2 regions of the Arthrobacter rhombi genome follow, and region 2 is predicted to be linked to the other one. Evidence: predicted binding sites of a transcription regulator. Region 2 holds the regulator's gene; the other holds the start of a gene.

Region 1 (14,684 bases), on a different contig from region 2:
GGCCGCCAGTAGTGGGGCGCGGATCTCGTCCACGAAGATCCCCTCCGCCACGGCTGGGCCGCCGGCCATGGCCACGGTCTGGTGGCCGCTGTAGCTGGAGGTGGAGATCGAATAGTCGGGGACCTGCATGGTGCCGGAGCGCAGCAGGGACAACACGGCGTCTGCGGCGGCGTCGCAGTTCCAGGTGCCCGGGTGGTCCCAGTCGACCTCTCCGTAGCCGGTGCGCGGCAGCGGCGTGGCGGGGGAGTCCTCGGCCAGTTCGCGGTAGAAGTTGTCCAGTTCGATGTGGGGTCTACCGTACCGCGCGGCGAGGTAGGACTTTCCGGAACCGGAGGAGCCGCCGAGGAGAATGAGGGTCATGGATCGTTCGGGCACGGCCCCTATTATTCCGTGCGGCACGCCCACATCTAGAATCGAGGGCATGAGTGCCTGGAATCCCGCAGCAGATCAGCCGTTGACCGTCTGGCGCTCCGACCCCACCGGAGATCCCGGGGACGATCTGCTCGAGGGCATCCGGCTGCTGGAACGCGTCCGCGACGGCGGGGCGCCGGCCACGCTGCGGCTGTACCGTCCGGAACCGACGCTGGCGTTCGGCCAACGTGATGTCCGGCTTCCCGGGTACGACGACGCGGCCTCCTCCGCGCGGGAACTGGGCTTTGCGCCGGTGGTGCGCAAGGCCGGCGGCCGGGCCGCCGCCTATCACCGGGGAACGCTGATCGTGGACCACGTAGAACCGGCCGGGCAGGCCATGGCGGGACACCAGGAACGCTTCAGGGTGCTGGGTGATGTGTACGCCCGGGCGCTGGGGACGTTGGGCATCGACGCCCGGGTCGGTGAGATCCCCGGCGAATACTGTCCGGGGGAGTTCAGCGTGCACGGGATGCCCGGCCCCTCCTCGGTGGTGCGGTCGCCGGTCAAGCTCGTCGGGACGGCCCAGCGCGTGGTGGCCGGTGCGTGGCTGTTCGCCAGCGTTTTCGTCGTGGAGGACTCCGCCCCTTTGCGCCGCGTGCTTGAGGCCGTCTACCGGGACATGGGGCTTGCCTTGGATCCCTCGACCGCCGGGTCCGCCGAGGATCTGGTGCCGGGCACCACGGTGGATGCTGTCGAACGGGCGTTGTTGGCTGGGTACGCACAGCACACTGAACTGATGGACCCCGGATCCCTCGGGCGCCCGTAGCCGGCGCGTCCACTGCACCGCCACAGGGCCCGTGGGGCCGGCGTTGTGCACAGGCGTGCGTCCGCCAGGGCCGGGCCACCGCGTGGGTGCCGATGCTGGTGTGCATGGCAGCGGCCCCGACGGGGTGGTCGATGCCGATGAGGAGGCATCATGTGCACCACTTGCAGCACCATGGCCCGGGAGTTGGAGCCCGCGGCGGCACCACCGACGGGGGAATGGTTCATTGAACATGCGATCGGGCGGCGCGGCGTTCCGGTTGCCTACACGGTCGGGCTGACCGGACTGGACCAGCCCGAGCTGATCATCCGCGACATGGCGTATGGAGAAGCCCACGGGATCCTCCATGCGCTGGTCGACGGGCTCTCCGAATGGCCTGCACGGATGCAACCGGGGTCTGCCACGGGCCCCGACGGGAGGGAACTGCTCCTGCGACGTTATGCCAGCAGCATCGAACTCACGCAGGCGATGGTGCGTTACGAGGGGATCATCGGGGTCCTGCAGGTGGTTCGTGCGCCGACGGTGTCCACCACGAGCGCCCTGCGGCCAACCGAAGTGCTCGACCTGGCCCGTGGCCGTGCTGGCGCCTGATGCAGTGGGCGGGCCGCACGTCGGAGCGAGCGTAAACGACGATGGCGGGCCCCGAAGGGCCCGCCATCATCCAGCGCTGTCGGCCGATCAGCCGGTATCGGCTATTCGCCCCGATCGATCCATTCCTGCAGGTGCGGTGCTTCCGCACCGATGCTGGTGGCGTCGCCGTGGCCGGTATTCACCACGGTGTCCGGGGGCAGGACCAGCAGCCGGTCCCGAATGGATTCGATGATCGTCTCGAAGCTCGAGTAGCTGCGTCCCGTCGCACCGGGACCGCCCTTGAACAACGTGTCACCGGAAAACAGCGTCCCGTGCTTCTGCGCGTGGAAGCAGGTGGACCCGGGGGAGTGGCCCGGCGTATGGATGGCCTGAAGCGTGGACCCGGCGATCTCGAACGTGTCACCGTCATAGATCTCCCCATCCGGGACCGTCCCCGGGAAGACGTCCTCCCAGAGCATCTGGTCCTCCGGGTTCAGATGGATCGGGGCACGGACGGCATCCGCGAATTCGCGGGCGTACCGGATGTGGTCGTCGTGGCCGTGCGTGAGCAGGACGGCCTTCACCGAGCGGTCGCCCACGGCTTCCACGATGGCGGCCGGCTTGTGGGCGGGGTCGATGACGATGACCTCGGACTCATCTCCGATGATCCACACATTGTTGTCGACGTCCCACGTCCCGCCGTCGAGGCTGAAGGTGCCGGAGGTGACCAGGTTCTGGATTTGTGCGGGCATCAGAGTTCCACCACCGAACGCAGCACGGTGCCGTCATGCATCTTGTCGAAGGCGGCCTCGATGTCGCCCAGCCCGATGCGTTCGGTGACGAATGCGTCCAGGTCCAGGCGCCCCAGCTTGTACTGTTCGACCAGCATGGGGAAGTCGCGGGAGGGCAGGCAGTCGCCGTACCAGGACGACTTCAGTGAACCGCCGCGCCCGAAGACGTCCAGCAAGGGCAGTTCCAGCTGCATCTCCGGGGTCGGGACACCGACCAGCACGACCCGGCCGGCCAGATCGCGGGCGTAGAAGGCCTGCTTGTAGGTTTCGGGGCGGCCCACCGCGTCGATGACCACGTCGGCACCGAATCCTCCGGTCAGCTCGCGGATGGCCTCCACCGGATCCTGTTCCTTGGAATTCACCCCGTGCGTGGCGCCGAGCTTCTTCGCCAGTTCGATCTTCGCCGGGTCGATGTCCACCGCGATGATCGTGGTGGCGCCGGCCAGCTGGGCGCCGGCAATGGCCGCGATGCCCACGCCGCCGCAGCCGATCACGGCCACTGACTCGCCGCGCTTGACCTCACCGGTGTTGATGGCGGCACCGATGCCGGCCATGATGCCGCAGCCCAGCAGGCCCACGGCCGCCGCATCCACGTCCTCATCGACCTTGGTGCACTGCCCGGCAGCAACGAGGGTCTTCTCCGCGAAGGCTCCGATGCCCAGCGCGGGGGAGAGCTCGGTGCCGTCTTCGAGCGTCATCTTCTGGGTGGCGTTCGCGGTGTCGAAGCAGTACTGCGGCTGGCCCTTGGTGCACGCGCGGCATTCGCCGCAGACGGCGCGCCAGTTCAGCACCACACGGTCGCCGACGGCAACGTTGGAGACGCCTTCGCCGATCTGGCTGACGACGCCGGTGGCCTCGTGGCCGAGCAGGTAGGGGTATTCATCGCCAATGCCGCCCAGCTTGTAATGCAGGTCGGTGTGGCAGACCCCGCAGGTCAGGATGTCCACGACGGCCTCTCCGGGGCCGGCATCGGGGATGACGATGGTTTCGATTTCGACCGGCGCGTCCTTGGCCTTGACGACGACGGCTTTGACCTTCTGTGGCATGTGGTTTCCATCCTCTCGGCCGTGGATCACGGCCCGTTCCGGTAAAGAAAAAGGTGCCCGCGCGGCAGAACCGCGGACACCTTTCATCCTGTCACAGAGCCGTCAGAGGCGCTCGCGCACCTGTTCAATACGTGGATTGGTTACGGCGGATCCATCAGCAAAGAGCAGCGTGGGCACCGTTTGGTTGCCGCCGTTGACGGATTCGACGATCTCGGCGGTCCCTTCCACGTCCTCGATGTTGACCTCGCGGTAGGAGATTCCATCGGCATCCATGGCCTTCTTCAGGTTCCTGCAATAGCCGCACCAGGAGGTCGTGAACATGGTGACGGTTCCGGCTTCGGGCACGAATTCAGCGGTCTTCAGATCAGTCATATCCAGCACAACCAGCCCTATGAGACGCTTATTCCATGTGCGGACGATACGTGATGGCGCGGGCCATCGGAGACCTGGTGGCCGACGCGGAAGCCGAAGCCGATGACGCCCTGGAACTGCGGAGGTCCTGGAACGTCGCCCCGACCACGGATGTCCCGGTCGTGCTGGAACGGCTGATCGATGACGAGGTGGTCCGCCAGGTCCACGTGGCCAAATGGGGGCTGGTGCCGATCTGGGCCAAGGACCCGTCCGTCGGCGTGCGGGCGTTCAACGCCCGCAGCGAGACGGTGCTGGAAAAGCCCACCTTCCGTTCGGCCATCAAGGCGCGCCGATGCGCCATCCCGGCCGAGGGCTACTACGAATGGAAAAAGGCAGGTACCGGCAAGGCCGGGACCAAGCGCCCCTTCTTCGTGCACCCACAAGACGACTCGATGATCTACTTCGCCGGCATCTACGAATGGTGGAAGGACCCCTCCAAGGCAGAGGACGACGACGAACGCTGGCTGCTCAGCTGCAGCATCCTCACGATGGCCTCACCCGAGGCCACGGGGGAATCGGAGGTCCTCGACGCATTGCACGGGTTGCATGACCGCCTGCCCATTCCCCTGGACCGCGAGTCGATGGCCGAGTGGCTGAACCCGGGGGACAAGGAAGCCGGCCCCCTTGTTGAACAGGTAAGGGCCGAGGCGTATGCGGTCGCCGGGCAATGGAGCCTGCGCGAAGTCGCCTCCGCTGTGGGCAACGTCAGGAATGATGGCCCGGAGCTGACCGAACCACTCACCGAACTGCTGACGGAGTAGCCGGCCATGATGGACGCCCACGAGCTGGAAGGGCTCACCCATCGTCGCCGCGTCCGCGACCTGATCGACCGTGACTTCGCCAGCCCCCTGGACGTGCCGACCATGGCATCCCGGGCCCTGATGTCGCCGGCCCACTTCTCCCGGCGGTTCAAGGCGGCCTACGGTGAGACGCCGTACGCCTACCTCATGACCCGCCGCATCGAACGGGCCATGGCCCTGCTGCGCGGCGGGGTCAGCGTCACCGATGCCTGCATGGGCGTGGGGTGGCCCTCGCTCGGCCTCGCTGTCCTCAACGATGTCGCCGGCGGCGGCCGGTGGGTCACACTCGGATCCGCCTTTCCGGGCGGTGCCGAAATCGTCTTCTCGGACCCGCATGCCGGGCGCTCCGAGCAGGACGGCAACGCCATGCAAGAACTCCTCGCCAAGGGTGTGCTCCCGATGACGGTGTTCACCACGGACGACGTTGATGCCCTTTCGAGCGCGTCCGGGCCACTGGCGCCGAAGTGCTCCAGGAACCGATCGACCAGCCGTGGGGCCCGCGCGACTGTGCCTTCCGCGACCAGTCGGGGAACTTGGTGCGCATCAACCAGGCTGCCTCCTGACCGTCGCCCGGTTGTCGGCGAGTGGCGTGCCGCTGGATCCGGAGGCACGCCACACTGCCTTCAGGACTTCTGCCCCGAAGGAAACTTGAACGCGGAGACGCGTCCTTCTTCGGAGATCAGCGTCATTCCGCGTTCGGTGTTGTCAACGTCCCTGACTGCGCCGATCGTGTAGCCCTTGGCCTTCTTGCCGGTACTCGTGCACGAGGCATACAAATCTCCGCCCGTCCCGGTACGTTGTCGATCTTCACCGGGTTCGACCGGCAGACGGATCTCCTGACTGTGGATGCAGAAGAAGGTTTCCCCGGACAGCGCGGCGCGACTTGAGCCATGAGTGGTTTCGACAATGCGGTGTCCACCGGATTTGCCGGTCACGATGTACGTTCCATCTCCGGCAGTCTCGAGCAGCATCTGTTTGCGCTTGGTGATCTTTACGGGCTTCAACTTCCACGCGGGCTTTCCGGACAGCGGGTCGTAGCCGACCAATTGTGCTTTGGCTTTGGCATAGGGGTGGTCGAAGACTCCGTCGTAGGTTCCGGACAGATAGTCGCACCGGATGGGGAAGGCCTTACCGTCGCCCAGCCGGGTCGCCGATTCACCGACGTAGAAGGAGCAAATGGTGCCGGCTCCCTTGGCTTTCCATTTCGTCTTGCCAGTGGCTCCGTCAATTCCCGCCAAAACATGGTCCGTCAACTTTGATTTGTGTTTTTTGGAGTCATCATTCCGGAGCTCGGAGCGACCGGGGATGCCGAGGTCTGCGACGTAGATTTCTTTTTTCGGCACCTTGGAGACTACGAAGCCTCTGTTGGCCGAGGCGCCGGCTCCGAAAATCTTTTCGATGTCTTTCTGCCAGGTGATCTTTTTGTTCTTGACCATGGCGAACCGCTCATGTTCTCCGAACACCACGTGGAGTCCCTGACGGTGAATCGGCTGGAATTGATCGGAGAGGGGGCTGACGGTCTTGCCTCGTTGGCTGTGGCCAGTATCGAGATCTATGCGTACCGCTTCGCTGTCGAAGTCCGGTTGTTTGAAACGCATATAACAAAGGTCGGTTCCGTCTGCACAAGCACGTGGGCGGCTTCCAACTTGTTCCGAAGTCGTCCCACGATGAACTAGCTTCCCGGTTCTCAGGTCCACGGCAACGGGAACGGTCCACCGGTATGATCCAGCGTTTTCTGTGGGGATCTTTCCTTGTTGGAGAAAGACGACGCGGGTACGGCCTTTCCTGTCTTCTGAGATTTCTGGGACGGCGGGTAGCCCTCCCGGTACATGTCCCGGGTGGTAGTCCTTGCGCCAGAGCTCCTTGCCGTTCTTGACGTTCAGGGCGACCAACTCCATGAGCTGGCCTTCGCCGGAGATGATCAGGGCAACGCCGTCCTGCAGCAGTGGTTGTCCGATGGGCTCCAGCTTCCTGGTCCAGACCGGCTTGATCTTCCCGGTGCTGCGGGGGGCGATGGATTCTGTTTGCGGGGCCTTCTTCTCGGCGCCAGGGGCAGTGGAGGATCCAGGCGGTTCCGGTGACGCCGTGCAGGCTGTGGTGAGGGCCAGCGGAAGCAGCGCAAGCGAGACGAGACTGGTGGTTATGCGGTTTCCCATGTCTTGACGCTAGCGGCGCATAAATGACGGGAACAGGAATCCGCGCAAATGTGGATAAGTCCCGGCATGGGGGTGGGGGCGGCAGCAACCGGGCCATTCCAGGCCGGGGAAGCCCCGTCGTCGTAGTCGGTGCCGTTGCATCATGCCCGGTCAGGTTCCTGTTTCGAGACCCCGACCCCAAAGTGTCGTACAAGCTTTCTAGTCTGATCTTGCTTAGAACATAGATTCGAATAGAATGGAGTGGTCGTCATGCCCCTGCGGATCCGCGGCCCCGTCCGTCACATAGTGCCCCGTGACCCACGTTGTTTTCCGGGGCGGTTTGGAGGTATCAGATGGGGCTTTTCACCCAATCCGTCGACGTGGAATGCAGCACCGCGGGACTGCCGTTGCGCCTGCGCTGGCAGGGCCGTGAATACCGCATTGCAGCGGACCCCGTGCGCTGGTTCGAGCGCCGGAAGTGGTGGGCCGAGGAAGTCCGCGCCGAACGTGGCCGCGGACCGGGACTCGTGGACCACGAGATCTGGAGGCTCCAGGTCAGGTTGGCCGGCCGGGGGCCGCTGCTCACGTTCGAGGTCTCCCGGGATGTGGAGAATGGCCGCTGGCGGCTCATTCGCATCCACGACGCCTTGCTGGAGAGCGCGTGAGCTTCACCCACCTGAACGTGGCTTCCGCGTTCAGCGCACACTACGGGGTGTCCTGGCCGCAGGACCTGGCCCGCCGTGCTGCCACCGAGGGGGCCGATGCGTTGGCCGCCACCGAACGTGATGGCCTGTACGGCGCCGTCAAGCACCTCAAGGCCTGCCGGGAATCTGGCTTGGACCCCATCCTCGGGGTGAACCTGGCAGTGCTGGGTCCGGCATCCGGCATCCCGCGGCATCCGGTGGCCGCGTCCCGTGGTCGGCCCCGGCTCCAGGTGCAGGGGCGGGTCATCGTGCTGGCCCGGGGACATTGCGCCGGCGCCGGGTACCGCGCCCTGTGCCGGCTGGTTTCCCTGGCGCATGAGGGCACGTCGGCACACCGTGGTGGCACGGCAGGCAAGCCCATCGGGGTCACCCCTGCCGAGCTGGCAACCTGCGCAGTCGACCCCGAGGAAGGCACGGTGCTGACGGTGTTGCTGGGGCCGGATTCCGACGTCGGGGAGGCAGCCCTGCGGCGCGACCTGCCCCGGGCACGCTCGACCCTGGGCACGTGGCTGACCAGGCTGGGACGTGATGCGGTGCGCGTGGAACTGGTCACCCACCTGAACACCCCGGGCGAGCGGCTCAGCAGTGCCCATGCCATCCGGATGCTCCGGGCTGCCCAGGCCCTGGGCATACCGGCGGTCCTGACCAATGCCGTGCGCTATGCCGAGGCCGATGGCGCCGCCACCGCCGACGTGCTCGACTCCGCCCGGGCGTTGAGCTCGTTGGAAACCCTGACCGACCTGCAACCCAACGGACAGGGATGGCTCAAGAGCCCCGGGCGCATGCAGGCCCTGGCCCGGGAACTCGCCCGGGAAGCGGGGGAGGGGGCGGTGGCCGCCGAGTTGCTGCGCTCCACCGCGGCGTTGGCCGATTGGGCCCGGATGGACCCCGTCGCGGACGCCGGGTGGGGGATCCCCGTCGTGCCCGAGGCCAGCGTCATCGGCATCACGGGGCGTCCGGATGCCGCTCTCGCGGCACGGTGCGAAGCGGGCATCACCCGGTTGCTGCCCCGGGAATCAGGCTCCCGGCAGCTGCGCGATCGACTGGCCCTGGAACTGGATACCATCACCGATCTGGGCTTCAGCACCTATTTCCTCACCGTCGCCGAGGTCAGTGCGATGATCGCCGAGATGGGGGTGCGCAATGCCGCCCGGGGCTCGGGGGCCTCGTCCCTGGTGAATTTCCTGCTGGGTATCAGCCAGGTGAACCCGTTGGCCCACGATCTGCTCTTCGAGCGGTTCCTTTCCCGGGACCGCACCACCTTGCCCGACATCGACATCGACGTCGAATCCGCCGAACGGCACCGGGTCTACGAGAACATCTTCGATCGGTTCGGCTCCCAACGGGTCACCCTGATGAGCATGCAGAACGGCTATCGTGCCCGCGGCGCTGTCCGGGATGCCGGGCAGGCGCTCGGCATGGAAGAGGGCGAATTGGATGTGATCGCCAAGCAGCTGTGGCGCTTCTCGGCCAGCAACTTCCGCGAGGCGCTGGAGGAGAAGCCCGAACTGCGTCCCTTCGCCGAACGGATGGGCGCCGAACGGCAGCTGGACCTGCTGGTGGACCTGACCGAACGCCTGGACCGGCTGCCCCGGCATATCTCCATGCACCCCTGCGGTGTCATCCTCGGTGACAACACCTTGCTGGATCGCACCCCGGTCCAACCCAGCGGGCTCGGCCTGCCGATGAGCCAGTTCGACAAGCACGACATGGACCCCATGGGCATGCTCAAGCTCGATGTCCTCGGGGTGCGCATGCAATCGGCGATGGCCTATGCCGTTTCCGAGGTCGTCAGGATCCACGGAGACGGCGCATCAGTGGCAGCGGCCGGATCCCATCCCCGCGGTCCCGGTGGTGTGCTGCCGGACTTCCTGGACGCGGACGGGGCGATCGCCCTGGACCGTGTTCCGCTGGATGACGAACCGACGTACGAGCTCATCCGCACCACCGATACCCTGGGATGCTTCCAGATCGAGTCCCCGGGGCAACGCGAACTGATCGGCAAGCTTGCCCCGCGTGAGTTCAACGACCTGATCATCGACATCTCGCTCTTCCGCCCCGGCCCGATGCAATCGAACATGGTCAAGCCATACCTGGAGAACCGGCACGGATTCGCCCCGGAGAACTACCCGCACCCCGACCTGAAACCAGCCTTGGCGGAAACCCACGGGGTCACGGTCTTCCACGAACAGGTGCTGCGCATCTTCGACGTTATGACCGGTTGCGGTTTGGCCAAGGCCGATGTCTACCGCCGGCTGCTCGGCAATGACCAGGCGGAGCCCCGGGTCGAGGAGCTCTACCGGGCCCGCGCCATGGAGCGGGGCTATCCATTGGGAGTCATCGACGACGTCTGGCAGACGTTGAAGGCCTTTGGCTCCTTCGGCTTCTGCAAGGCCCACGGTGCTGCCTTTGCGGTGCCCACCTACCAGTCGGCGTGGCTGAAGGCCCACCATCCGGAGGCCTTTCTCGCCGGCATCTGGGAACACGACCCCGGCATGTATCCCAAACGGCTCCTGGTCGCCGAAGCCCGCCGGATGGGCATCCCGATCCTGCCGTTGGACATCAACCGTTCCGATGCCTCCTACCGGGTCGAGCGCGTCCGGGGCCTGCTGCCACCGCCCACCGTCCCCCCGGTCTACCGTGCCCCGGGGACCATGCCGGCCGGGCGGCTGGGCATCCGGTTGAGCCTGAGTGGTATCCATGGGGTCTCGGGGACCGAGGTCAAGCGGGTCATTGCCGGGCAGCCCTATGATTCGCTGGCCGATGTGCGGGACCGGTCGGGATTGAGCCGGTCCTCGTTGCGGACGTTCGCCGCACTGGGGGCATTTGACGGCCTCCAGCAGGCCGCCGGCCGGGGAAACCGCGCCGATCTGATGCTCCATCTCGCCGGACGCCCGGCCAAGGCCCTGCCCGCACGCCACCGTCCGATCACCGGACAGCTTCCGCTACCTCTGGGGGATGTGGAATTGGGGGCTCTGACGGTGGGCGCGGCCGCACCCAGCCTGGAGGAGACCATCCGCACCGAGTTGGACCTCATGGCCGTGGATGTCAGCGGGCACCTCATGTCCTCCCACGCGCCCCTGCTCTCGAAGCTGGGGGCTACGCCGGCGAAGGACCTGTTGGGGCTGCGCAACGGAACCGAGGTCCTGGTCGCCGGGGTCCGGGTGGCCACCCAGACGCCACCGATGCGCGGTGGACGCCGGGTGGTGTTCATTTCCCTGGACGACGGCACCGGCTGCGTGGACTGCACCTTCTTCCACGAGGCCCAGCAGAACTCGGGCCCCCTGCTCTTCGCGACCCGCCTGCTGCTGGTCCACGGCCTCACCCGGCGCACCGGGCCCCGTGGAATCAGCCTGCAGGCGTTGCAGGCCTGGGACCTGGCCGATCAGGGCTCGCTTCCGGGCCCCGGACACTTATCGGACCCTTGCCGGGTGAAGGAGACCTTCACCGGTTTGCGGGGCAAGCCCGTCCGGCACGACGGCGGTGTGCAGCCGCTGGCGCGGAGGATGGAAGCCGAGGACCTGGACCATCGGGGACCGGCCGACCTACCGGAGGACTGGCCGGAAACCGGCGTCGGATAACACGGGCCGTGCCCACGACGTAGGCTGGGGCAGGACACGGCCCAGAGGCACCATCACCAGGGGGACGCACCACATGACCAGCCCGGAACTCAGCGCCTGGCCGGCGACCGATCCCCGCTACCGCAGGGCCGAGGCGTCGGCGTTCCTGGGGCGTGGTGCCGCCGTCTGGGAACGCACAAGCGCCCAAGTGCTCCGTTGGCGCGTCAAGACGGCCAGCGGGTTCACGGTGGACTCGACAGATCCGGTGTCCGTGGGGGACCGGCTGGACATCAGGGTCCACCTGCTGGGCAGGGTGATCGTCGAGCCGGTGGAGGTGACCTCCGTGATCGTGGAAGCCGACCGGGTCGGATTCGCCTACAAGACCAGGCCGGGCCACCCGGTAGAGGGCGAAGAGGCATTCATCGTGCATCGTCATGACGACACGGTGAGCTTCACGGTCAGATCCCTGACCCGGGCGGCACCCCACCAGCCGTGGCGGGGACTCTTCCCCCTCCTGCTGATCGCCCAGCGCGTCGTCCGACGACGGTACCTGCGCGCCTTGCGCTGATCCTGCGGGACAACGCACAACCCGGATTGGTTCGGGCGCGAACCCGTCGGTTAAGCTGGACCCTGGCTGGCTGTGGTCACCGTATGCCACAAGTCATGAAGCCCCCAACGAACCAGGAGACCCACGTGTCAGAGCAGATCACCCTCAGCGTCGACGGAGCACAGCGAGAGGTGGCTGCGGGCACTACCGGCGCCGAGCTGTACTTCGACGATCGTGACGTCGTCGTCATGCATGTCGATGGGGTCCTGCGCGACCTGTCGCGCGAGCTCGAGGCGGGCACCGTCGTCGAACGGGTGACCATCGATTCCCCCGCGGGCCTCGAGGTCCTGCGCCACTCGACCGCACATGTGATGGCCCAGGCTGTCCAGCAGCTGCGCCCCGAAGCCAAGCTCGGCATCGGCCCCTACATCACCGACGGTTTCTACTTCGACTTCGACGTCGACGAGCCGTTCACCCCCGAGGACCTGAAGGCCCTCGAGAAGATGATGCTCAAGATCGTCAACCAGAACCAGAAGTTCGCCCGCCGGGTGGTCAGCGAGGATGAAGCCCGCGAGGCCATGGCCAACGAGCCGTACAAGCTCGAACTGCTGGGCAAGTCCAGCGACGCCGATGAGGTCGGCGAGGGCGCCAACATCGAGGTCGGCGCCGGCGAGATCACCATCTACGACAATGTCGACCGCAAGTCCGGGGACATCGTCTGGTGCGACCTCTGCCGCGGCCCGCACCTGCCCAACACCAAACTGATCTCCAACGCCTTCGCCCTGACGCGGACGGCTGCCGCCTACTGGCTGGGCAACGAGAAGAACAAGCAGCTCCAGCGCATCTACGGCACCGCCTGGCCGACGAAGGCGGATCTGAAGGCCTACCAGGAGCGGCTGGCAGAGGCCGAGCGCCGTGACCACCGCAAGCTGGGCGCTGAGCTGGACCTGTTCTCCTTCCCCGACGAGCTCGGGTCAGGCCTGCCGGTCTTCCACCCCAAGGGCGGCATCATCCGCCGGGCCATGGAGGACTACTCGCGCCAGCGCCACGAGGAAGCCGGATACGAGTTCGTCTACACCCCGCACATCACCAAGGGCCACCTCTACGAGATATCCGGCCACCTGGACTGGTACCGCGACGGGATGTTCCCCCCGATGCACGTCGACGAGGAACTCAACGACGACGGATCGGTGCGCAAGCCCGGCCAGGACTACTACCTGAAGCCGATGAACTGCCCGATGCACAACCTGATCTTCGCTTCGCGCGGGCGGTCCTACCGCGAACTGCCCCTGCGGCTGTTCGAATTCGGGTCCGTCTACCGCTATGAGAAGTCCGGCGTCGTGCACGGTTTGACCCGCGTGCGCGGCATGACCCAGGACGATGCCCACATCTACTGCACCCGCGAGCAGATGAAGGATGAGCTGACCACCACACTGCAGTTCGTCCTGGACCTGCTCAAGGACTACGGCCTGGATGACTTCTACCTCGAGCTCTCCACCAAGGACCCCGAGAAGTACGTCGGCAGCGATGACGCCTGGGATGAGGCCACCCGGACCCTGGAAGAGGTCGCCACTGCTTCGGGCCTGGAACTGGTCCCGGATCCGGGCGGAGCGGCCTTCTACGGTCCGAAGATCTCCGTGCAGGCCCGTGACGCCATCGGCCGGACCTGGCAGATGTCCACGATCCAGCTGGACTTCAACCTGCCGGAGCGCTTCGACCTGGAGTTCCAGGCAGCCGACGGCTCCCGCCAGCGTCCGGTCATGATCCACCGCGCCCTCTTCGGGTCGGTGGAACGCTTCATGGGCGTGCTGATCGAGCACTACGCCGGTGCGTTCCCCGCGTGGCTCTCGCCCGTCCAGGTCCTGGGCGTGCCCGTGGCCGAGACGTTCAACGACTACGTCCAGGACATCGTTGCCCAGCTCAAGGCCCGGGGCATCCGTGCCGAGGCCGACCTGGGTACCGAGCGCTTCCCGAAGAAGATCCGCAACGCCTCCAAGGACAAGGTCCCGTTCGTGCTCATCGCCGGTGGTGAGGACGCCGAAGCGGGAGCCGTCTCCTTCAGGTTCCGCGATGGCAGCCAGGACAACGGCGTGCCGGTAGCCGAGGCCGTCGAGCGCATCGTCGCCGCTGTGAAGAACCGGGAGGCGTAGTCCATGGGGACCCCGGAACACGACGAGGACATCACCGACGACTTCGAACTGGCCGGGGTCCCGGACTCCTTCCAACGGCTCTGGACGCCCTATCGGATGGCGTACATCAAACGTGGCCAGGGCCAGGTCACCGACGAGGATGACTGCCCGTTCTGCACCGGCCCGCAGCGCAGCGACGAGGAATCCCTCATCGTGCACCGCGGCAAGACGGCGTTCGTGGTGCTCAACCTCTTTCCCTACAACTCGGGCCACCTCCTGGTGTGCCCGTACCGGCACGTGCCTGACTACACGGACATCACCGTGGAGGAGACCGCCGAGATGGGCGCCCTGGCCCAGCAGGCCATGCGCGTGTTGCGTGCGGTGGCCAAGCCCACCGGATTCAACCTGGGCATGAACCAAGGGGTCTCCGGCGGCGCGGGGATCGCGGCCCACCTGCACCAGCATGTGGTCCCGCGCTGGAGCGGGGACGGGAACTTCTTCCCGATCATCGCCCAGACCAAGGCCATCCCCGCTGTCCTCGGGGACATCCGCCAGGACATTGCCGATGCCTGGGCGGACCATCAGTAGGTTGCACAGCCTCAGCTGTGCGCTCCCGCCCGGGTGGGCTACCAGCAGGTAGCCTGCAGGGTGCTTCCGTGTGACGTCACGGTGGACGGTGATGGGTGGCACAGAGGCTTAGGATGGAACGTACTCCTCCACCGTTTTGAAAGGACCCGACGTGTCCAGCACTGAAAACACCCCCGCGCAGCCTTCCACCACAGGCAGCTCCCGGGTGAAGCGCGGCATGGCCGAGATG
Region 2 (14,684 bases):
CTGGCCTTCTTGGCGGCCGGTGCGGCGGCAGCCTTCGGGGCGGCCGCAGTTGCCGGGGCGTTGACGTCTGCCGGGAGCGCGTCCTTGGCGACCTTGACCAGCGCGGTGAAGGCGTTGGCGTCGGAAATCGCCAGCTCGGAGAGCATGCGGCGGTCGACCTCGACCTCAGCGGCCTTCAGGCCCTGGATCAGACGGTTGTACGTCAGGCCGTTGGCGCGGGAGGCAGCGTTGATGCGCTGGATCCAGAGGCGACGGAAGTCACCCTTGCGCTTGCGGCGGTCGCCGTAGCTGTAGACGAACGAGTGGAGCAGCTGCTCCTTGGCCTTGCGGTACAGGCGCGAACGCTGACCGCGGTAGCCCTTGGCCCGCTCGAGAACGACCCGACGCTTCTTGTGGGCGTTGACCGCCCGCTTCACACGTGCCACGTGTGTACTCCTTAATATCTAGCCCTCGCTGTGCCTTGAATACGGCGACCAGCCCGGGGGAACTCCATGGATGGGTGGGAACGCAGGGTTCCCGGTGCGTCTACTTAGATGCCCAGCATCCGCTTGATGGTCTTGGTGTCCGCCTTGGCAACGATCAGGTCGCCCTTCAGCTGGCGCTTGAGGCTGGAGGGCTTGTGCTCCAGGTAGTGGCGGCGGTTGGCCTGCTGGCGCTTGAGCTTGCCGCTACCGGTGAGCTTGAAGCGCTTCTTGGCGCCACTGTGGGTCTTGAACTTCGGCATATCCGCCGTTCTCCTTACGTGCTCCCGTTGCCCTGTTCGGACCGGGGATCTTTGAGGTTTCCGGTGTTGGAAACCCGTGGGTCAGGTGTGCCGCCCCGAGGGGCGTACCGCAGCGGGCTACTTGCCCTGACGCGGTTTCGGGGTAGTGCGTGGTGCTGGTTTCGGAGCAGGCTTCGGAGTCGCTGTGGGCTTCGGAGCAGGCTTCGGAACCGCAACGGGTTTGGGAGCGGCTGCGGGCTTCGCCGCGGCTGCCTTGGGAGCTGCGGCCGCCGGCTTGTCTGCCGCTTTGGCCTCAGCAGCCTTGGGCGCTGGTGCCTTGGCGGTCTCCGCCTTCGGAGCCGCTGCCTTGGGTGCCGCCACCTTGGGCGCTTCGGCCTTGGGGGCTTCGACTACGGGAGCGGCCTTCGCTGCCTCCGCGTCCTTTTTGGCCTGCTCGGCATCCTTTTTGGCCTGCTCTGCGTTGTCGGCCTCGACCTGCGCCAGACGTGCCTGGAATTCCTCCGGCAGGTTGTCGCCCAATGACTGGGTCATGGCGGGCTTGTCGTCCGAGGTATCGACGCGGCCTTCCTTGACTGCAGTGGCCTTGGCCTTGTCCGTCTCGCGCTGCGCCTGGCGGCGGGCTTCGGCCTTGGCCTCTGCCTTGTTCTTCAGCGGTCCGACAACCATGACCATGTTGCGGCCATCGATGCGCGGGCTCGACTCGACGACGCCAACTGCAGCGACGTCCTCTGCGAATTTGTTCAGCAAGCGGATGCCCATCTCCGGACGCTGCTGTTCGCGGCCGCGGAACTGGATCATCGCCTTGACCTTGTCGCCGGCTCCGAGGAAGCGCAGGGCATGGCCCGTCTTCGTCTCGTAGTCGTGCTTATCGATCTTGAGTCGGAAGCGAACTTCCTTCAAGATCGTGTTGGTCTGGTTCTTGCGTGCCTCGCGTGCCTTTACAGCGGCTTCGTACTTGTACTTGCCGAAGTCCATCAACTTGCACACGGGGGGCTTTGCCGTCGGCGCCACCTCAACCAGATCAAGGTCGGATTCAGCGGCCAGACGCAATGCGTCCTCAATGCGGACAACGCCCACTTGTTCGCCATTGGGTCCAACCAGCCGCACCTCGGGGACGCGGATTCGATCATTAATGCGTGGATCGCTGATGTGTAACTCCTGCTGTTCGTAGTCCGAAACCGCCGACAACATGGAGAAGGCCTCCAGCTGCGGGGCAGATGAAGGCCTGAATGTTCGGCTGACGTACAACAGCACGCCACGGAACCATGGTTCCGATCCGAATGACCCGGCAACCTTGAACGGTTACAGCGGGTGGGAGTAGGCCTCCACTTGCGTACTGGCCGTGTCTACTCCTTGCATCCTGCCAGGTGGGGCGGAACACACGGAATAAGCAAAACCAGTCGGTCTGTGAAAAGCTTAGCAGCATGAGTACCCCTGAAACCAATCCGGACGCCACGTTCGGCGAGACCAATCATGTCCGCGACATCGCCGAAGTTGCTGCCGTGGAAGTCATCACGACCGCGGCTGTGCACCTGATGAGTGCTGCAGCGGTCAAGTGCGGGCTCGCCGAGGGCGAGGACGCAGAAGATCTGAAAGACCTGGACGAAGCGCGCAAACTCATCACAGCCCTCGCCGGCCTGATCACCGCAGCCGCTCCTGAAGTAGGCTCCCAGCATGCGGGTCCATTGCGCGACGGGCTGCGTTCGTTGCAGCTGGCCTTCCGCGAAGCATCCTCGATCCAGGATCCCCCGGGCCAGGGTCCGGGCGAGAAGTTCACCGGTCCGGTGAACTGACTCCCATCCCCTTGCTATCCAGGAGGCCGTCACTGTTGTGACGGCCTCCTTTTTGTTGGATTAAGCGCGAAGCCCCAGTTCGAGTGAATCGACCCGTCCCGCAAATTCCGCGTTGGTCCCCAGGGTCCGCTGCAATTCTTGGAGGATCGCCGTCGCCTCTTCCCTGCTGGTTTCCGGACGCAGCGTGACATCGATGCGCAGCTCCGGGCCAGGCCCTCCCCCGGGCACTACGCTGCCATCGGCGGCGCGCGAGGCAACCCCCCTGCCGGGCGCTGCGGCAAGTCCAACGATGGCCGACTCCGCGTCTGCGGCGGACTGCAGCACGGGGAGAAGCTCGGAGTCCGCGTAGCTGGGCGTCCACTCCCGCTGCTGGGCCAACGCCCACACGGCCGGCCGTCGGAGGACGAAGGTCAGCTCTGCGCCTGGATCGATCACGAGGAGCTGGGCTTTTTCCGCCACCGCCGACAGTGCGGCACGAGGGGCATATACGGCGACGGGACGAGCCTGTGCATGCCAGGACTGCATCCGGTCCACGCTGCTGAAGACTGGAAGTGCGGGCCGGCCGTCCGGGGCCTTGATGGTCACGAGCGCCATGTCGGCTTCCTTGTCCTCGGCGAATCCATGTTCGCCAATTCCCCCGTCCGCGAGTGTGGCCACAACGGGGACGAACACGCGGGCGTGTGCCAAGGCGCGATGGACCGCCTGCTCATCGCCGGTACCTGCCTTCAAGGCGGCGATCGCCGCCACGTAGGCAGGATCCGGCGATCCGTCGTCGGCGTCGAAGTTGTGCAGCGGGTTGCCCTCACCCGAAAGGTCCCGGCCCGACCACGCCTGTCCCGCAGAGTCGGATTCCTGGCCCGCCCTGAGGAGTGCCGCTTCGATATGCCCCGGAAGGTGACGGCCGATCTGTGGCCGTTCCCGGGCAAGGCCACCGTCGGCAGCGCCGCCCGGAACGGAGTGGTCATCGTGCGGCATCGGCTACCGGCGCCCGGCGATGTCGAGGGCCTCGGGCAGGGTGAACTGTCCGGAGTAGAGCGCCTTGCCGACGATGGCGCCTTCCACACCCTCCGGCACCAAAGCGCGTAGCTCCCGCAAGTCAGCCAGGCTGGAGATGCCACCGGAGGCGATGACTGGACGGCTCGTCCGTTTGCACATTTCGCGCAAGAGGTCCACGTTCGGCCCCCGCAGCGTCCCATCCTTGGTCACGTCGGTGACCACGTAGCGGGCGCACCCTGCATCTTCCAAACGAGCGAGTACGTCCCACAGGTCCCCGCCCTCGCTGGTCCAGCCTCGCCCGGCCAACGTGGTGCCACGAACGTCGAGACCGACGGCAATCTTGTCGCCGTGACGGGCAATGGCACGGGCCGTCCATTCAGGGGATTCCAACGCCGCTGTCCCGAGGTTCACGCGTGCCGCGCCGAATTCGAGGGCCCGTTCGAGTGATTCATCGTCGCGGATGCCTCCCGAAAGCTCGACCTTGATGCCCAATTCCCGGGAGATTCGCGACACGGCTTCGGTGTTGTTCCCACGGCCGAACGCCGCGTCCAGGTCAACCAGATGAACCCACTCCGCACCGTCCTGCTGCCACGCCAGGGCCGCCTCCAAGGGGTCTCCGTAACCGGTCTCGCTGCCGGCTTCGCCTTGGACGAGTCTGACTGCCTGGCCATCTGCGATGTCGACCGCCGGCAGGAGTTCAAGGATGCTGTGCTGGTTCATGGTGTAGGTCTCCGGTCATCGTCGGGGTGGGCTGCCGCGCCGCCGCTGTGGGCGGTCCCGTGCCCTGCTGTCTAGTCGAGTGTCAGGATGTAGGCCGCCAGCAGGGACATGCCCGCCAAGACCCACACGGTGATAATCCAGGAAATATGTGCCTTCTGCTGGCGCAGTGACAGCGCTCCACCGGCCAGTACACCACCGAGGGCCATCAAGAGGATGCTCCACATCAGGCGAGTGTCCCCAACCAGTTGGCGAGCAACTGTGCTCCGGCGTCGCCAGACTTCTCGGGGTGGAATTGGACTGCCGAAAGCGGCCCGTTCTCCACTGCGGCGATGAATCGGCTGCCGTGTTCGGCCCACGTGACCGAGGGGGGCGTCATACGGGGCTGGGCCACTGGGAAGTCCCACTTCTGCACGGCGTAGGAATGCACGAAGTAGAAACGTTCCTGCTCGACACCGGCAAAAAGCCGTGAGCCCGGCGCAGCATCGACCGTGTTCCACCCCATGTGGGGTACTACGGGCGCATCCAAACGCTCGACGACGCCGGGCCACTCGCCGAAACCGGGGGTGCGGATGCCGTGTTCGACGCCCTCATCGAAGAACACCTGGTGCCCGACGCAGATGCCCAGCACAGGGCGCCCACCGGCGATGCGCCGGCCAATGAGCGGGCCGGCTCCGGCCTCCTTCAGTGCCTGCATGACGGAAGCGAATGCTCCCACTCCCGGAACCACGAGGCCATCCGCTTCACGGATGTCCTTGGCATCTTTGCTGAGGGTGACCGTGGCACCGACATGCTCGAGGGCGCGTACAGCGGAGCGGATGTTCCCAGACCCGTAGTCCAGGACGGTGACGCAGGGCCGGGCCACCTAGAGCGCACCCTTCGTCGACGGAATGGCGCCGCCGGTCCGGAGATCGGGCTCGACTGCTTCCCGAAGCGCCCGCGCGAAGGCCTTGAACTGTGCCTCGACGATGTGGTGCGGGTCGCGGCCCGAGATGACGCGCATGTGCAGGCAGATCTGGGCGTGCAATGTCAGTGCTTCGAAAACGTGGCGCGTCAGGGATCCGGTGAAGTGTCCGCCGATGAGGTGGTACTCCTGTCCGGCTGGTTCGCCGCCGTGGACGAGGTACGGGCGACCTGAGATGTCGACGACGGCGTGTGCCAGCGCTTCATCGAGCGGAATGGAGGCTTCGCCGAAGCGGCGTATACCCTCCTTGTTGCCCAGTGCCGTGCGCAGTACTTCGCCGATGGTGATGGCAACATCTTCCACGGTGTGGTGTACGTCGATGTGGGTGTCACCCGTGGCCTGGACGGTGAGGTCGATCAAGGAGTGCTTGGCTAGCGCCGTCAGCATGTGGTCGTAGAACGGGACGCTCGTGCTGATGTTGGCAACGCCGGTGCCGTCCAGATCAAGCTCGACGACGACGGTGGACTCGCTGGTGGCACGCTCCATGCGGGCGCGGCGACCACTGAGTAGTTCTGCAGGCACAGACATTCCTTCGGTGTGGAGGGGCGGGCAACAGGTATGTCAGCCCGGGATCAAGTCTAGCTGCCGTGCCCTGACGGGGCGGAGCTCCGGGGTGACAACAGTGCTTCCAGGGCGTCCAGGAAGGCGGTGGTCTCGGTCTTGGTCCCGGCAGTGACCCTCAAGTGGCCGGGGATGCCAACGTCGCGAACCAGCACCCCGGCGTCCAGCAGACCCTGCCAAGTGTGCCCAGCGTTCTCGAGCCCACCGAAGAAGACGAAATTCGAATCGCTGACCGCGGGGTCGAGTCCCAGTCTGGTGAGCTCGGAAACTATGCGGTCACGCTGCCCCTTGATGTCCTCCACCGTGGCCAGTAGTGCTTCTACCTGCTTGAGTGCGGCGTTTGCTGTCGCCTGCGTGACCGCTGAGAGGTGGTAGGGCAGGCGGACAAGCCGCAGGGCATCGGAGATCTCCGGGGCCGCCGCAAGATAACCGAGCCGGGCCCCAGCCAGCGCAAACGCCTTGCTCATGGTCCGCGTGACAATTAGGCGTTCCCGGCCGGGGAGCAGCGTCAGGGCGGACTCGGTGCCTTCGAGGGCGAATTCCGCATAAGCCTCGTCGACGATGATGACCGCGTTGCTGGCGCGTCCGGCCTCGTAGACGGCTTCGACGACGTCCAGCCCCAAAGCTGTTCCGGTCGGATTATTAGGAGAGCAGAGGATCACCAGGTTGGGGGCGGCGGCAGCGACTTGTTCTGCAGCGGAGGCGGCACTCAGCCCGAATCCGGCATTGCGCTCACCGGCGATATAAGCAGTATCGGTCCCACTGGCCAGCAAGGGATACATCGAGTAGGTCGGCGGGAAGCTCATGACGCTTCGGCCGGGACCGCCAAAAGCCTGGAGGATCTGCTGCAGGACTTCGTTGGACCCATTTGCAGCCCACATGTTCTCCGCAGTGAGCCCGTGGCCCAGGTATTCGGCGAGGCGTTCGCGCAATTCGGTGAATTCGCGATCTGGATAGCGGTTCAGGGTGAGTGCCGCCGCGTTAACATCCTCGGCGATGGCCCGGCATACAGATTCGGGCAGTGGATGCGTATTCTCGTTGACATTCAGCAATACTGCGACGTCAAGCTGCGGTGCCCCGTAGGGTTCGATCCCACGCAGGTTCTCCCGCAACGGCAATTTGGCCATTCTTTCCAGCTGATTACTCACGGCACCATTCTAATTCGGCACCCTGCATGCCAGGGAATCCGGTGGTGGCGCGCTGTCACATTAGAGTTTCAGCTGCCGGTCGGCACGAAGATCTGCTGGCCCGGGATCAGCACCGACCCACGCAGGTCGTTCATTTCGGTGATTTCCTTAACGACTTCCCTGCGGTCACGCTGCGGCGCAAACTCGGCAGCGAGATTCCAGACGGTATCCCCCTCCATGACGGAGACAGTGGTTGCCTCCACGGGTGCCGTCCCGGAAGAACCCGCTGCCATCACCGGCGCAGTGAAGATACCTGCGAGCACCAGCAACACGGTCGCCGCCAGCATCAGTGGAAGGCCAATGCAAACGAAGCGACCTCGCCGCGTGAGCTCGAGACGACCTGAAGTTGAGACTCGATGGGTGTCGCGGACCAACCGCGTGGTGGCGTGGTCCGTAGTCAAGAACGCCGGAGCTGTCATTGCGATCTGAGCCATGGTCTTGCCTTCCTGTAGACCCGTCGTGGCGGGTATCGGTCGCGATTACCGCGATTCAGGTTCGAACTCATGTTCGAACCTCTGAGTCATTTTTAGCATCTTTGTCCGAATGTTGTCGAGACACGTTCGAATAAATCTTTGAATGACCGCCTCCGCTGCCTTAGGGTGGAAGCAACGGCTGAACGGATGTGAGTCCACCAGCCGCATCCGACAGATTGCGGACAGGCCCGGTACGCCGGCGATTTACCAGGACGGGATGGACCATGAGCTCAGCGGAGACTCCGGCGCCGAAGAAAGCGCCCAAGGGCCTGACGGCTCGGCAAAAAAAGATCCTCGAAACGATCCAGCGTGCCGTTGCCGATAAGGGCTACCCGCCGTCGATGCGAGAAATAGGCGACACGGTCGGGCTGGCAAGCCTGTCCAGCGTCACCCATCAGCTGAGCCAGTTGGAGAGGCTGGGGTACATTCGCCGTGATCCCCGTCGTCCGAGGGCCATGGAAATCCTGCTGCCGCTGAGCCTTGGCGCGGTTCCCGGCCAGGAGGCGCCGGGGGCGGCGCCTGAGGAAACGGGCAGGGAGCGGGCCCATCTTTCCGTGGTCGGAATGGACTCGTCCTCCGACGTGGCTAAAGTCCCCCTGGTCGGCAGAATCGCCGCGGGTGGACCGATCCTGGCCGACCAGTCAGTCGAGGATGTCATGACGCTGCCCCGGCAGCTGGTGGGCCATGGCGAACTCTTCATGCTCAAAGTCAGCGGCGATTCCATGGTGGAAGCCGCGATCTGCGATGGCGACTGGGTGGTTGTACGCCGCCAGCAACACGCGGAGAATGGCGACATCGTGGCCGCACTGCTGGATGACGAGGCCACCGTGAAGACTTTCCGCCAGCGTGACGGACATACCTGGCTGCTGCCGCAGAACCGGCAATATGAGCCCATCCTCGGAGATCATGCCACCGTCATGGGCAAGGTCGTCTCCGTGATGCGTTCGATCTAGGACCAATTTCCGACAGAACCCCCGCCTGTACCTACAGACGGGGGTTCCGTGCGTCTAGGACCCGTCGGATGCAAGCCTGGACAGTGCACCCAAAACCACGTTCTTGTCCGTCGTCGCCCACATGGGCGGAAGCGAGGCACGCAGGAAGTTTCCGTACCGTTCGGTCGCCAACCGCGAGTCCAAGACCGCTACGACACCGCGATCAGTGGTCGACCGGATCAGCCGCCCCGCTCCCTGGGCCAACCTCACCGCGGCATGTGACGCCGAGACGGCCATGAAGCCGTTTCCTCCATGCCTGGCGACGTCCCGGCTGCGAGCCGTGGATAGCGGGTCGTCAGGCCGTGGAAAGGGGATCCGGTCGATCACCACGAGTCGGCACGAGGGTCCGGGCACGTCAACGCCTTGCCACAGGGTCATGGTTCCGAACAAGCAGGTGTCTCGTTCGTCAGCGAATTGTTGGACGAGCGTCGACATGCTCGATTCGCCTTGGCACAGGATGTCGGGATCCACCCGTGGGCGAAGCGCCTCCGCTGCTTCCTCGGCGGCACGGCGTGACGAGAAGAGCGCCAGCACTCCCCCACCCGAGGCCCTGATCAGGTCGGCAAGTTCGTCCAATGCCTCCGGGGAGACGCTCCGGGACGGCTTCGGAAGATGGCGCGCGACGTAGAGCATGCCTTGCCGCGTGTAGTCGAACGGGCTGCCCACGTCGATGCCGGTCCAGGCAGGCGCCCCATCACCCAGGAGCCCCAATGAACCGGCCACGGGTTCAAAGGCTGCCCCGATGGCCAGGGTAGCCGAGGTCAAGACCACGGTTCGGCCGTCGAACAGTCCCTCCCGGAGTTTGCCGGCGACGGACAGGGGCGCAACGTTGATCGTGGCCGGTGAGGATTCGTCGGGGGGCGTGTAACCGGCTCCGGGCGTGAAGTCGCCCTGGCGCGAGATCCAGACGACCTCGCGGTCATCGGACGGACCATCGAGCCGGTCACACTGCTCCATCAAGTACTGCAACTGGGATCGCGCCATTTGTCGCCCGCCGTCTGCGGTATCTCCGTTAACGGGCTTCGAATCCGACAGTGCAACCCTCGCGGCTTCTCGGATTGCCGCCACGGCAGCACGCTGGTCTTCGTTCAGTCCCTTCGGAAGCAGCCCCGTGGGAACACCCTCGAGGGAGTCAGACAGGGCTTTACCCGCTCTGCTCAGGGCCTCAACGGCAACTCCTTTGCAATTTCTACGGGTCGCCGTCGCCGCCCCCGTGACCAAGGCCGCCGAAAGGGGGCGGGTGACCGAACTGGTCACCCGGTCCTGGAGTTCGTGGGCCTCGTCAATGATCACCGTGTCGAATTCCGGCAAGACGGCCAGGCCTTCAAACGCGGATACGGCAAGCATCGCGTGGTTGGTGATGACGATATCTGCATCACCGGCCCTCTTCCGCGCCAGTTCGCTGAAGCACTCTTCAGCCATGGGGCACTTTTGCGCACCGAGGCAGTCCATGGCGCTGACGGAGACCTGCCGCCAGGCTCGTTCACTGACTCCGGGAACGAGATCGTCCCTGTCTCCAGTGGTGGTCTCCTCGGCCCATTCCCTGACTCGAACCACTTCCTGGCCTAGGGCAGAGGAAGGACCAGCTCCCGCCGTCAGCGCGCGTGCGGAACCATCGTCGTCCAGCGCGAAAAGGGCCCCCTCGTCCTCATCGGGATATCCGCCCCCCAACTTGTATTTGCACACGTAATTCGAGCGGCCCTTGGCCAGGGCGACGTCGAGCTGTCGCGGCAACTCCTCGGCGAGATTTTCCAGCAGACGCGGAACATCGCGCCCGACAATCTGCGCTTGAAGAGCCAGGGTGGCCGTTGAGACCACGACGGGCTTGTCCGCGTCGAGAGCGTGGGCGATCGCCGGGACGAGATAGGCCAAGGACTTGCCCGTTCCTGTCCCAGCTTGAACCAGCAAGTGGCGGCCCGATTCCAGGGACTCCACCACTTGACGTGTCATTTCATGCTGCCCGGCACGGCTCTGTCCGCCCATGCGTTCCACGGCCCGGTCTAGTAGGGCCACCACGTCTTCTACTTCAGCCATGGACGACGAATTGCTCCAATTCCGCGGCGAGTACGCCACGCACCTTGACGGACAACCGGGTTCCCTCTGCCGTGTGCTCGATCGAGAGAATCTCGGCATCTGTGCCATGCAGACGGTTCACCAGATCCCCACGTTCGTAGGGGATGAGCAGTTCCATGGCAACATCGGGCCGCGGGATTGATGAGCTGATCCGCTCCAACAATTCGGCGATCCCCCCACCAGTGCGGGCGGAGACAACCACGTGGTTCGGTTCGCGTTGGCGAATCCGCTCAACGACGAAGGGGTCGGCGATGTCGGCTTTATTCAGCACGATGATCTCAGGGATGTTCTGCGCATCGACCTCCGTGAGGACTTGTCGAACGGCGTGGATCTGGCCCTCGGGGTCCGGGTGGGAGGCATCGACGACGTGGAGGATGAGATCCGCATCGGCAATTTCTTCCAGCGTTGATCGGAAGGCCTCTACCAGCTGGGTCGGCAACGACCGGACGAAGCCGACGGTATCGGCCAACGTGTAGCCGACTCCGTCCTCGGTTTCCGTCCGCCGTACCGTGGGGTCCAGCGTGGCGAACAAGGCGTTCTGGACCAACGCCCCGGCGTCTGTCAGGCGGTTGAGCAGCGAAGACTTCCCGGCATTCGTGTAGCCGGCGATGGCCACTGCTGGAACTGAGTTGCGCTTGCGATTTGAACGTTTGGCCTCACGCGCCGGTTTCATTCCCTTGATCTCACGGCGGAGCTTGGCCATGCGGTCGCGGATTCGTCGACGGTCCAACTCGATCTTTGTCTCGCCGGGTCCACGGGAGCCGATGCCGCCGCCAGCCGCACCAACACGTCCACCTGCCTGGCGCGACATCGATTCACCCCACCCGCGCAGTCGGGGCAGCAGGTATTCGAGCTGGGCGAGTTCGACCTGTGCCTTGCCTTCGCGGCTCTGGGCATGTTGCGCGAAAATATCCAGGATCAGGGCCGTTCGGTCGATCACCTTGACGCGAACGATGTCCTCCAGCGCTCGACGCTGCGACGGTGCCAGCTCAGAGTCGATGACCACGGTATCCGCCCCGGTGCTGGCAACGATGTCACGCAGTTCCTGTGCCTTGCCCGAGCCTAGATAGGTCCCGGGGTCAGGTTTCATGCGCCGCTGGACCAGACCGTCGAGAACCTCGGAACCTGCGGTCTCGGCCAGTGCTGCCAATTCGCGCAGCGAATTCTCCGCGTCCTGAGCAGTGCCCTCTGTCCAAATGCCGGCCAGGACCACGCGTTCGAGACGCAGTTGCCGGTATTCGACCTCGGTGACGTCTTCGAGTTCGGTGGAAAGTCCGGCGACGCGTCGAAGCGCATTGCGCTCCGCCAGATCCCGCTGCTCGCCATCCGACGTGGATTGCCCGGCCCCATCCGCGTCGAGCGCCAGGGCCCTTCTGCCCAGCATGGACTGCGGTTCCGGGGTATCCCCGGGCACGGCGCGACCTGCTGCGTCATCGCTTGCCAGGATGCGGTCGATGACCGACTGGATCTCGTCCTCGTTGAGGTCGCGGTCGCGTGGATTGGGCTCGTTGTGAGTGGTCATGTTCCCCTTTGAAGGTCTTCCATCAATTCTAGTCCGCCCCACCGACACGTCGAGGCTTTCCTCCAGCGGCCGAAAACACGACGCACATCGACGAACAAAGTGATTGGGATAAGCGTATCACTTGTCAGGAGGCCGCCGGGAGTGCGTGATTCGCTTTGGAGTCCCCTACCCGGTTAATCTTCCATTCATGGGTTCGGACCACTATTTCAGCGCACAACCGTCCACGCCGTTCACCCGTAAACACATTCGGGTGACGCTTGCTGGCGAAGAACGTATGGTCAGCACGGCCGGCGGCATCTTCAGCCCCGAAGGGATCGACAAGGGTACAGCAGTACTCCTGAACGAAGTCCCAGCCCCACCCTCAAGCGGAGATCTGCTGGATATCGGATGCGGATGGGGGCCGATTGCCTTGAGCATGGCCCTGGCGTCGCCCGATGCAACGGTTCACGCGATCGACGTGAACGAACGCAGCCTCGAGCTGACCCGAGAGAACGCCAACGCACTTTCCCTGCAAAACGTCGTGGCCACGACGCCCGATGCGGTCGATGAGGGTGTCCGTTTCCAGACCATCTGGTCAAACCCCCCGATCCGTGTCGGCAAGGAGGTCCTGCACCAGATCCTCTTGCAGTGGATTCCGCGACTGGCCCCGGGGGGAACTGCGTGGCTCGTCGTGCAGAAGAATCTCGGATCCGACTCCCTGCAGTCCTGGCTCAAGCGTGAGCTACCTGCAGGATTCTCCGTGACCCGGCATTCGACGGCCAAATCATTCCGCATCCTGCGTGTGGACCGCCCTGTAGTGGACGAGGCAGCCGGAAGCTAGCTCAGGGAGCCCTCGGAAACCAATACCGCTGGACCATCCAGAACCACGTGTTCCCTGCCATCGGGCCCGTTGACGAATACCACCGACACTGTTCCACCCGGCACATGCACGTCCCACCGCTCCGCAACGGTGTCACCGGCCCAATGTCGTGTCGCCACGACCGCCGCACAGGCCCCTGTGCCACACGAGCGGGTTTCTCCTACTCCGCGCTCGTGGACGCGCATCCGAATCGTCCCGACACCGGCGCTGACCAGCGGATCAGACGGAAGGACGAATTCGACGTTGGTACCGTGTGGCGGAACGGGTTCCACCAAGGGCGCATGGTGCAGGTCCAACTCGTCGAGTTCGGATGCTTCGGACAACGCGACGACGGTATGCGGGTTGCCCATGCTCACGCTCAGCGCCGGGCGGGGCACCGCCATTCCAGCGTCCACGATCGAATCCAGAGCACGTTCGATGGCCCGATCCGGGAAGATGAATTCCCACGGCCCCATGTCCACTGCATAGCCGACTGCAGAACGGGTGATCACCTTGACGCCGGCGCGCGTCCCGATGGTGAGCGCCGCACCGTCATCCAGGGTGACGAATCCTCGACTGATCAGGAAGTGGACGAATACCCGAACCCCATTTCCGCACATTTCCGAGACAGATCCGTCGCCATTGCGGTAGTCCATGAACCATTCCGCGGCAGGGTTCTCCCCCAGCAGGGCACGCCCTTCCGCCACTGTCTCGGATTTGATGGCTCGTATGAAGCCATCCGCGCCGATGCCCAAGTGCCGATCGCAGACGGCGGCAACCTGTTCGGGCAAGACATCGCGGGTATTGTCCGGGTCCGCAACCAAGATGAAGTCGTTGCCGGTCCCATGGCCTTTCGTGAAGGCCAATCCGGAGAGTTCGCGGAGTCGGTCGGCTTGCTGTTCGGGCCCAGTAGTGCTCATGTCTCTAGCCTACGTGTCCGCGGCAGACTCGAATTCACGAACCTGGGCGCCGATCGCATCAGCCGCCCCGGGAACGGAGGGATCGAACCAGGCGACCCTGGGGTCAGCGCGGAACCACGTGATTTGCCGACGTGCAAAGCGGCGGGTGGCGACGACCGTGGATTCGATGGCCTGCTCGACGGTACTGATGCCGTCGATCACCTCAAGGAACTGTGAATATCCGATGGCGCGCGCGGCGGTCTTGGTTTCGCGCAGACCGCGCACGGCCAGTTCACGGACTTCCTCGAGGAGACCCGCCGCGTACATCCTCTCGACCCGGCGTTCGAGGCGTTCGTGCAGAAGTGGACGTTCCAGGTCCAGACCGATCTGGAGAGTTGGTTGCACATAGTTCCGTTGGGGCATGTAGGAGCTGAAGGGACGCCCGGTGATCTCGTAGACCTCCACTGCGCGTATCAGCCGCCTCACGTCCAGACCACGTGCGGCTGACACCGGGTCCACGGCAGCCAGCCTCTCCTGCAGCCCCGCCGTCCCGTGCTCCCCCGCCTCCGCTTCCAGCCGCCGCCGGGTCGGAGGATCGGTGGGCGGGAACTCGAGTTCATCGACAGCCGCACGAACGTAGAGACCGGAGCCGCCAACCAGGATGGGCAGGCGCCCTCGTTCCTGGATTCCGGAGATTGCCTCACGCGCTTGGTGTTGGAATGTCGCCACGCTGGCTTCTTCCCCGATATCCATGATGTCGAGGAGGTGGTGGCGGATACCCCCGCGTTCATGTACCCCGAGTTTGGCGGTACCGATATCCATTCCGCGATAGAACTGCAAGGCATCGGCATTGACGATTTCACCGTCGAAGTGCTGGGCCAGCTGAATCGCTGTGTCCGATTTTCCGGTTCCCGTCGGTCCGACGACAGCAATGAGTGGCCTCAC

The links. The regulator LexA, encoded in region 2, represses DNA repair genes until DNA is damaged. The targets are predictions, from matches to a motif close to TCGAACANNTGTTCGA.
Region 1: a site for LexA is predicted at 7,163-7,178, ahead of ABD088_RS06205 (DUF6504 family protein). Genes of this name have one in related genera too.

Annotation. Positions count from the first base shown of each region.
Region 1 is NZ_BAAAIV010000006.1:46,260-60,943, forward strand. Features, by position in the region: gene ABD088_RS06155 (uridine kinase) at 1-375, opposite strand, end outside; gene ABD088_RS06160 (lipoate--protein ligase family protein) at 422-1,177, shown strand; gene ABD088_RS06165 (hypothetical protein) at 1,328-1,765, shown strand; gene ABD088_RS06170 (MBL fold metallo-hydrolase) at 1,867-2,496, opposite strand; gene ABD088_RS06175 (S-(hydroxymethyl)mycothiol dehydrogenase) at 2,496-3,581, opposite strand; gene ABD088_RS06180 (mycoredoxin) at 3,684-3,953, opposite strand; gene ABD088_RS06185 (SOS response-associated peptidase) at 3,989-4,753, shown strand; partial or broken gene ABD088_RS06190 (helix-turn-helix transcriptional regulator) at 4,763-5,032, shown strand; partial or broken gene ABD088_RS06195 (VOC family protein) at 5,006-5,355, shown strand; gene ABD088_RS06200 (outer membrane protein assembly factor BamB family protein) at 5,416-6,948, opposite strand; gene ABD088_RS06205 (DUF6504 family protein) at 7,281-7,592, shown strand; gene ABD088_RS06210 (DNA polymerase III subunit alpha) at 7,589-11,212, shown strand; gene ABD088_RS06215 (DUF1990 domain-containing protein) at 11,286-11,759, shown strand; gene thrS (threonine--tRNA ligase) at 11,855-13,888, shown strand; gene ABD088_RS06225 (HIT family protein) at 13,892-14,455, shown strand; gene pdxS (pyridoxal 5'-phosphate synthase lyase subunit PdxS) at 14,592-14,684, shown strand, end outside.
Region 2 is NZ_BAAAIV010000007.1:39,086-53,769, reverse strand. Features, by position in the region: gene rplT (50S ribosomal protein L20, sunset domain variant) at 1-425, opposite strand, end outside; gene rpmI (50S ribosomal protein L35) at 530-724, opposite strand; gene infC (translation initiation factor IF-3) at 842-1,915, opposite strand; gene ABD088_RS06910 (DUF1844 domain-containing protein) at 2,149-2,517, shown strand; gene ABD088_RS06905 (SseB family protein) at 2,578-3,492, opposite strand; gene priA (bifunctional 1-(5-phosphoribosyl)-5-((5-phosphoribosylamino)methylideneamino)imidazole-4-carboxamide isomerase/phosphoribosylanthranilate isomerase PriA) at 3,496-4,233, opposite strand; gene ABD088_RS06895 (hypothetical protein) at 4,305-4,457, opposite strand; gene hisH (imidazole glycerol phosphate synthase subunit HisH) at 4,457-5,095, opposite strand; gene hisB (imidazoleglycerol-phosphate dehydratase HisB) at 5,096-5,722, opposite strand; gene ABD088_RS06880 (histidinol-phosphate transaminase) at 5,773-6,903, opposite strand; gene ABD088_RS06875 (LysM peptidoglycan-binding domain-containing protein) at 6,972-7,376, opposite strand; gene lexA (transcriptional repressor LexA) at 7,640-8,368, shown strand; gene ABD088_RS06865 (ATP-dependent DNA helicase) at 8,423-10,441, opposite strand; gene hflX (GTPase HflX) at 10,434-12,002, opposite strand; gene ABD088_RS06855 (class I SAM-dependent methyltransferase) at 12,190-12,822, shown strand; gene dapF (diaminopimelate epimerase) at 12,819-13,760, opposite strand; gene miaA (tRNA (adenosine(37)-N6)-dimethylallyltransferase MiaA) at 13,770-14,684, opposite strand, start outside.